Linked DNA regions of Lacibacter sp. H407. The protein of the gene in region 1 interacts with the protein of each later gene in a pairwise test. Links are inferred from orthologs where the notes say so. Each region holds a gene or a part of one and is shown in the gene's direction. Other genes may lie near its edges.

Evidence for each region. The genes of interacting proteins can lie anywhere in the genome.
Region 2: the proteins of WG989_RS18370 (region 1) and WG989_RS20825 interact in binary tests that used the Escherichia coli proteins (3 or more experiments, as listed by UniProt). The link is inferred for Lacibacter sp. H407 from one-to-one orthologs.

Annotation. Positions count from the first base shown.
Region 1 is NZ_JBBKTU010000001.1:4,277,178-4,281,973, forward strand. What follows is about bases 794-3,682. They hold WG989_RS18370 (ABC-F family ATP-binding cassette domain-containing protein), read left to right. Parts: upstream 794-1,192; coding sequence 1,193-3,172; downstream 3,173-3,682. Other genes in these bases: WG989_RS18365 (DUF3347 domain-containing protein), read right to left, coding at 794-1,008; WG989_RS18375 (hypothetical protein), read left to right, coding at 3,227-3,682. Outside these bases: WG989_RS18360 (TonB-dependent receptor), read right to left, coding at 1-200; more of WG989_RS18365, read right to left, coding at 430-793; more of WG989_RS18375, read left to right, coding at 3,683-3,706; WG989_RS18380 (hypothetical protein), read left to right, coding at 3,804-4,181; WG989_RS18385 (hypothetical protein), read right to left, coding at 4,335-4,709. UniProt on the Escherichia coli protein: Genetic data indicate it may be involved in ribosome assembly or function.
Region 2 is NZ_JBBKTU010000003.1:103,859-108,087, reverse strand. What follows is about bases 1-3,276. They hold WG989_RS20825 (2-oxoglutarate dehydrogenase E1 component), read left to right. Parts: upstream 1-325; coding sequence 326-3,076; downstream 3,077-3,276. Other genes in these bases: WG989_RS20830 (glycoside hydrolase family 3 N-terminal domain-containing protein), read right to left, coding at 1-167. Outside these bases: WG989_RS20820 (hypothetical protein), read left to right, coding at 3,314-4,229. UniProt on the Escherichia coli protein: E1 component of the 2-oxoglutarate dehydrogenase (OGDH) complex which catalyzes the decarboxylation of 2-oxoglutarate, the first step in the conversion of 2-oxoglutarate to succinyl-CoA and CO(2).

The DNA of each region.
Region 1 (4,796 bases):
ATTGAAATGGAAAAGAATCCGTACTGGTTGGAGCTGATGCCTTTTGTGCGGCCTTTGATAGCAACAGTTGCACCAATAATGGTTTCATTACTGGTACTGTCTTTCACGTACCCACTGATGGTGAATTTATCCTGTGCGGATGCAGATGTTATTGTGAGCACACAGATCAGCAGAGAAATGATAGGTTTCAAATAGTGCATGCGGAAATTTTCCCGGTTTTAGAAGTGTCTCTCTATTACAAGCTGGCAGCGTTTTTGTTTAGACCAAAAGCCCACCCCATTAATCCTTACGCTTTGTTGCAGGCCGTTTCCCCTCCAAGGAGGGGATGAACAGTCTGATATTTTGAATTTGAATGAACTAAAAACTATTAACTACAAACTACTGGCTATCGGCTTCCCACTCACCATTCACAACTCCCCACTCGCCTTCTTAGAACTTCAACGTCTCCTTCACTTCACCGCAGGTCAACATTTTTTTGCCGAAATAAGGATTCATGATACTGTCGGCACTGCTGAGCCAATACGCACCTTTATCATTAAACGCCATTGGACAATATTGATAGTAGATAGTTGCTCCTGTTGGTTTGATCACACGTACCATATCATAAAATGCATTCGACACCATTTCAAACGATTCACGTTTTTTCTCCAGTTCTTTTTCACCCAACATGCCGCTGATCTCTGCTGCCACATCACCGGGACGTCCATTGATGCTTGAAAAACCAAGTGTATCAAACTGCTGTACCTCATCCAATTTCAAACTATCCAATAAGTTCTTCAAAACAACAGCTTCTGTATTTATTTTCACCGTATCACTTGCTACAAACGCATCTTTCAAATTGTAATACGCATTCAACACATTGTTCATCGACTGGTTGAATGGTTCAGTATAAGCATACCCGTTCGCAGCTTTCGGTTCAGTTACTTCCGGTTCAGTTGTTTTGTCTTCTTTGTTTTTACAAGCTACTGCTGATAGAATGACGGAGAGGATAAGCAAAGTCTTTTTCATAAAAAAATTTTGGCAAAGATAAGACCTGTGAGGTTTGCAGCGAGCTGTTTAGGGTTGCCAACCTTTGTGAAGTAGCTGAAATATCGGTCAAACAGTTAAAAGGTTGGCAACCCTGCAAAAGGGCTCGTACTTCTTACTTCTAACCCCGTACTTAACCTTATCTTTGCCGCTTATTTTTAAAATTATGTTGGCTGGTTTTCAGAATTTAACGTTTGAGTTTGGCGCAAGAGCTATTGTGGAAGATGCTACCTGGCATATCCATCCGAATGAGCGGATTGGCCTGATTGGTTATAATGGTACGGGTAAATCCACGCTATTGAAGCTATTGGTGGGCGAATACTTACCATCGAAGGGAGAAGTGATCCGCAGCCGCAATACCAGTATTGGTTATCTGCACCAGGATCTGTTGAGTTTTGATACGTCTGAATCCATTTTACAGGTGGCATTGGGCGCATTCGAAAAAATATTGTTGCTCGAAAAGGAAATTGAAGAATTAGGTCTTCAGTTAGAAAAAAATCATGAAGACGAGGCGTTGCTGCATTTGTATAGCGACAAGCTGCACGAAATGGATACGCTGGATGGGTACAACATCCATCATAAAACAGAAGAAATTCTGCAGGGGCTTGGTTTTGCCAACGCCGATCTGCAACGTCCATATAAAGAATTTAGTGGTGGTTGGCGCATGCGTGTGTTGCTGGCAAAAATGATCCTGCAACAACCCGATCTATTGTTGTTGGATGAACCGACGAACCACCTTGATCTCCCAAGTATTGAATGGCTGGAGAAATATTTGCTGCACTACCAGGGTTCGGTAGTGATCGTATCGCATGATCGTTGGTTCCTTGATCGTATGGTGACGAAGATCGTGGAAGTGTTTCAGCAAGACTTACATATTTATGGCGGCAATTATTCTTTCTATCTCAAAGAAAAAGAGATCCGGATGGAATTGCAGCAAAAAGCATTTGAGAATCAGCAAGACTTTATTCGTCAGCAGGAACGTTTTATCGAACGCTTCCGTGCAAAAGCAAGTAAGGCGGCCGCTGCACAAACAGCTATCAAGAAATTAGAAAAGCTGGATGTACTGGAAGCGCCTTCCAGCGATCGGCCAAACATCCGCATCAACTTTGCGGTTGATAAAATGCCGGGTAAAGTATTGTGCGAATTAAAACATGTAAGCAAACATTACGGTGAAAATAAAATTGTAACAAACGCAAGTGCAGAAATTGAACGGGGCGATAAAATTGCATTGATCGGTGCGAATGGTAAAGGTAAATCTACCCTGCTCCGCATTATTGCCGGTGTTGAACAATATGAAGGCGAACGTAAATGGGGCCATAATGTGGACGAGAGTTTTTATGCACAGCATCAATTGGAATCATTAGGTCTTAATCATACACTGCTTGATGAATTAAAAACCTGCAGCACGCAGAAAACCGACCAGGAATTACGCACCCTGCTTGGTTGCTTTTTATTTGGTGGCGATGATATCGATAAAAAGATCAAAGTATTGAGTGGTGGTGAAAAAGCAAGAATTGCGTTGGCGAAAACGATCATCAGCAAGGCCAATTTCCTGATGCTTGATGAACCGACGAACCACCTTGATATGCATTCGGTTGAATTGCTGATCGAAGCATTGAACAAATACCAGGGCAGTATTATTTTAGTGAGTCACGATCGTTTCTTTGTATCGCAAACAGCGAATAAGATCTGGGAAATTGTGGATGAAGAGATCAAAGAATTCAAAGGCACTTACACGGAATATTTAGAGTGGAAAGAACGGATGGCGAAAAAAGCAGCCGATAATAAAGAGCTTACTGCCAGTGAAAAAAAAACAGACGTTAAGAAAGTAGTGGAACAAAAACCTGTCGTTCAACAGCATTCAACTGTTGCAGAACCAAAGCAGGCAATCAATAAAGAGCTGAAAAAAGAGTTGCAGAAGCAGCAACGTATTTTGCTACAGTTGGAAGAAAAGATCAATACCACTACCATTGAAAAAAATAAAATGGAGGCGCAACTCTCGGAGCCTTCTACTTATTCTGACAAAGACAAATTCAAACAAACAGAAATAGATTATCAAAAACTAAGTAACGACCTAAAACAGTTGAATGCAGAATATGAAGCAACGTTTGAGAAGGTGATGGAGTTGGAGAGTAAGGCGGGGTGATGAATCCATTGTAGATTAGAGATAGACCGTAAATGAGCAAAAAATACAATAGAGATGTTTAATTGCAAATTACTACTCAACTCTTTAATATTACTTCTTGGAACAGCATGTTTAACTGGCTGCGGACTTATATTCGGCCTTATTTACAAAGACTGGCGTTCTGAAGTTGCTTATAAAAGCTCAACATCAAAAAAAGATTATTTTATAATTGAAGGAATTACACAATCGCACTGTGGCTGTTCAGATGTAGTAGTAAAGAACTATGTAAACAAAAAATTAGACTTCACCTTTTACTACGGAGGGGGACTTTTCCCTGCCAAAAAAAATATTTACCGATTCAATGCCAATAAGAATAAAATTGATACTCTTATTTATATTCCAGTAACCTCCGATAATTACACTGTTGAATTTGATTCTCTTGACAAAGAAATTTTACGGCGTATAGATACTCTTGTAACTAACAGGCCAAGAGGTTCAGGGCTGATTTATAAAGTAAACCAACATTATTACAAGGGATTTATTAGTCAGAAGTAGTATCTCGATTCCTTACAATGGCGCAAGCGTCTCGCTTGTGCCGAATTATAAAAACGCTATACTCCTATAATATAAACAACAAGCTACTATCCCTCCTATGTTCAAAGTAAAATCCATCTACATCAAAATCAAACGTAATCATGTTGAAGTAACAGATTTGAATACTGGTGAAACTGTTTCCAAACAAGCGATACAACCTTTTTCCAGCACAAGGAATATTATCAGCAGTTTTAATCCGGCAAACGAAACTATTCAGTCGGCATTAAAGGAACTGGGATTAACAGGACGTTTTTTTCTTTCTAAGATGAATATCCTTATTCAACAACTGGAAGGCCTTGAAGGCGGATTAAGCGATATTGAAAAAAGAGCACTTCGTGATCTTGCAGAAATGGCCGGAGCAAATAAAGTTTGCATACTCGAACAATCAGAACCTCTTTCCATCGACATCGCATTGGTACGCTTGAAGGAAATGTAAACTATCACTTTGAAAAAATACCTTCGCTAATCCATCATAAAAGGACGGTATACTGAAGCTTCTTACTTCTTACCTCATTCCAAAAAAAAGCCATCCTTAAGAATAAGGACGGCGTATTTACCTATAAGAGAACCAACAGTTCGTTGAATATATTTAGAATGATTGCTCGTTTACAATTCTGTAAGTGCCATCATTATTAAGTTGTTTAATACGGTAGAATGTTTTTGCAGCAGTTGCTTTTTTTGTTTTGTATTTGTACGTGTAGTGTTGATCAACAGCGAAGCCGCCTAAAACAATCGCAGATGTTTTAAATGCTTTCCCATCGGTGCTTGTTTCAATCTCATAATAAATGTTAGCGGGTTCATTGTCTGCTTTCCATTGAAGCACAACAACAGTACCTTGCTGTTCAACCTGAACATCAAATACATTCGGCCAGCCTTGTTTGGGAGAAATAGTTCCGGAGATGCCTGTGTTTACAAACAACAGGATCATGAAGGCAGCAATTACAGGTACAAATTTCGTTTTCATATACAAATTGATTAAAAAACAATCTCGGGTATAGGACTGGAATCAATTTGGTTAATAGAGGAATTTTGGAAGGGGCTTCCGGATATG
Region 2 (4,229 bases), on another replicon or contig:
TAAAAACCAAAGATGATCAATTGACCGATCTTGATATCCAAACTGTCAACATCAGGTGGCACTGTTTTTTTACTAACGGTTGTTGTTGGAGTTGTTGAAAGGGGTTGGTTTTCCGTTGTTGAATTCGACATGAAAAAGCCAAAGAGTAAAAGAAAAGTTTTCATCATGATCATCTGTTTCAGCAGTGAAAGTACGAATCGCTGCGCAACCGCTTCGCCAACGAAATCAAAAAAGAGCAAAACAGCTGAAAAGGCCGCTCGGGCTTTGATGAAAACAACCGATATTTGTGCTCCTTTTTTAACAAGGCCATATTATCAACCACAGTATGAAAGATTTTCAATACATCACCGGTTCGCATCCACAATACATCGAAAGTTTATATACCGATTTCACAAAAGATCCCAACAGTGTTGATCCGGAAATGAAGAAATTCTTTGAAGGATTTGATTTTGCTGTATCGAGTGGTGCGGCTACAAACGGAGCTGCTGCTGCAACAAATGGTGCAGCCGTTGCAACATCTGTTGACTGGATGAAAGAGATCATGGCTTATCGAATGATCCTTGGCTATCGCAACAAAGGTCATCTGTTGGCCACAACAAATCCCATCCGTAAACGCAAAGATCGTGGTGCAAATATTGAACTGGCATTTTATGGTTTCAGCGAAGCTGATCTGGATAAAGAATTTTATGCCGGTCAATTGATCGGTTTGGGAAAAACAACACTGCGCAATATTCGGCAACACATGGCGAAATGCTATGCATCAAATGTGGGTGTTGAATTCAAATATATCAGCGATCAAACGAAAGTTGATTTTCTTACGAATGCATTTGAAAAAGAATTTCATCAACCCTTGCCGTTGAATAAACGCAAACGCATTCTGGAAAAATTAAACCAGGGTGTGATGTTTGAAAAATTCCTTCACACCAAATACATTGGTCAAAAACGGTTTTCACTGGAAGGTGGCGAAACTACCATTGCTGCATTGGATGCAATTATCAATACGGCGGCCAATCATGATGTGCATGAAGTGGTGATTGGTATGGCACATCGTGGACGTTTGAATGTGTTGGCCAATATCATGGGCAAAACATACGAGCAGATCTTCAGCGAATTTGAAGGCACTGCAAAAATGGATCAAACCATGGGTAGTGGCGATGTGAAATATCATATGGGTTATGGCAGTGAAGTGGAAACACTTGATAATAAAACAGTGCATCTCAAATTGATGCCCAACCCTTCGCACTTAGAAGCGGTTGATCCGGTAGTGGTTGGCTTCAGTCGTGCAAAGGCCGATATCATGTACAAGAGCGATTTCGATAAAATACTTCCTATACTTATTCATGGTGATGCTTCTGTTGCAGGACAAGGGGTGGTATATGAAGTATTGCAGATGAGTGAACTTGATGGTTATTATACAGGTGGTACCATCCATTTTGTGATCAATAATCAAATTGGTTTTACAACTGATTTTGATGATGCAAGAAGTTCTGATTACTGTACATCCTTAGCAGCGATGGTGCAGGCTCCTGTGTTGCATGTAAATGGTGATGATGCAGAAGCAGTGGTGAAATGTGTGGAGATCGCCACCCGTTACCGTCAGGAATTTAACAGCGATGTATTTATTGATATGGTGTGTTATCGTAAACACGGACATAACGAAGGTGATGATCCGAAGTTTACACAACCGCATTTGTATGCGTTGATCGATAAGCATCCAAATCCACGTGAAGTGTACACCAACTATTTGTTGGAAAATGGTGAAGCCGATGCAAAAGAGTTGGCAAAAGAAATGGAGAAAAAATTCTGGAGCGATCTGCAGGAACGTTTGGATGATGTAAAACAAAATCCGCTTCCTTATCATTACCAGGCACCTGAGCTTGCATGGAAAAGTTTACATCGTGCAACAGCAGAAGATTTTTTACAATCACCTGTAACTGCAATCAGCCAGGAGAATTTTGATAAGATCTTTTCATCGATCATGCAATGGCCGGCCGATTTTAAACCATTGAAGAAAGTAGAAAAAATTATTCAGGATAAAATTAAACTGTACAACGACGAACAAAAGATCGATTGGGCAACCGGTGAGTTGATGGCATATGCCAGTTTATTGTTAGATGGGAGCGATGTACGTATGAGCGGACAGGATGTGAAGCGTGGTACGTTTTCGCATCGTCATGCAGTGTTGCGTGATGAGGTGACCGATAAATCGCATAATCGTTTGGCGCATATTGAGGGAGCTGCCGGACATTTCCGTATTTACAATTCTTTGTTGAGTGAGTATGGTGTGCTTGGTTTTGAATATGGTTATGCATTGGCCAATCCAAACGCATTGGTGTTGTGGGAAGCGCAGTTTGGTGATTTCTGTAATGGTGCACAAACCATGATCGATCAGTTTATTGCAGCAGGTGAGCAAAAGTGGAATCGTATGAATGGTGTTACCATGTTGTTGCCGCACGGCTACGAAGGTCAAGGCCCTGAACATAGCAGTGCAAGGATGGAACGCTTTCTGCAAATGTGTGCAGAGTTAAATATGGTGATTACAAACATTACCACATCTGCAAATTTCTTCCATGCATTGCGCAGGCAGTTGGCATGGAGTTTCCGTAAACCGTTGATCAATTTTGCACCGAAGGCAAATCTTCGTCATGCCGGTACTTATTCGTTGAAAGATGAATTTGTGAATGGTGGATTTAAAGAAGTGATCGATGATCCAACTAATCCGGATTCAGCCCAGGTGAAGAAAGTATTTTTCTGCAGTGGTAAAATGTATTTTGATCTGGCCGAACGCAAAGCAAAAGATAATCGTGCCGATGTTGCCATCGTTCGTTTGGAACAGATCTATCCATTGCCAACACAACAGTTAATTGCGTTGTATAATAAATACAGCAAAGCCACCTGGTTCTGGGTACAGGAAGAGCCGCTCAACATGGGTGCTGCTTCCTTCCTGCAAATGAATTTGAAGGACATTAATTACGGTGTTATCAGTCGTTCAGCTTCTGCTTCCACTGCTACCGGTTACAATAAAGTACACCAGCAGGAGCAGGCGGAGATCGTGGATACGGCTTTTGGAATTTAATACTACAATTGATTCTTTTGAACCCTTAGCCATTTTGCTAAGGGTTTTTTTGTAGCGACTCGCACTCTTATACGGCTATTTGCACAGTTATGGGTAAAGTTTGCCTGCCCCGACATAAAATATTATTTTAGGCGTTTCTGTATCTGAAATTCAATTACCCGATTTACAGATGCAATTCGTTTTTTAATTATTTTCATATCCGATCATTGTAAAAACACAAGTAATTATTCAATCAGCATGAAAACCATTTTTTTGTTTGCAGTTGGTATTTTCGTACTCTGCTCTTCCTCTTCCATCGCCCAAATTATTCCTGAACGTTCGCCTGATTCGAGAGAGATCCTGTTAAAAGGAATTGAATTGTATGATAATGGCGAACTAAAAGAGGCCGCCTCTTTGTTTGGCAAAGTGCATCGCAACGATAGCAGTTACATGCTGTCGTTATACGAAAAAGCATTGGCCTTGCAACGGGATAGTTTGTATGAAGAAGCGCTTCTGAATATTGAACTTGCACTCAAACAGGAAAATTATCAAAGCATCCACGATCATTTGCTGCTCCGTGCTAATATCATTGACGATATGGGCAAACCGGAAGAGGCACTCCGCCTCTATGATTCGGTGTTGAAATATTATCCGGCATCTACTGTTGCACGCTCACAAAAAGTTACTACCCTCTATCGACTCAAACGGTATGATGAAGCAGAAGTATTGGCGAGAGAATGTGTGCTGATGAATTATCTGAATCCGTTACATCATTATAAACTTGGCTATATCACCTGGCAACAGGGAAAGATCGTGCCGTCGCTGATGGCAATGATGATGGCGAATATTGTAAATCCATCGCACAACAATGTGAATAATGTGATCAGTTATATCAGCAGCATCACCAATGCAAAAGATGAAACGGTTGCAATAGCACAACAGCGAACAGGAGATTATCCGGATAATTTCAGCAGGGTAGAGCAGCTCATCTTTTCAAAAATTGCATTTGATAAATCATACAATCCAAAATTCAATCTCGACGATAATATATTCAAGCAGGTAAATGTAATGCTGGAAAAACTGGAGTACGATGAAAGCTCAGATGATCCGTATATGCAGTTGTATGTTCCTTATTTCAAACAGGTACATGAACAGAAGAAGGCAGAGCTGATGT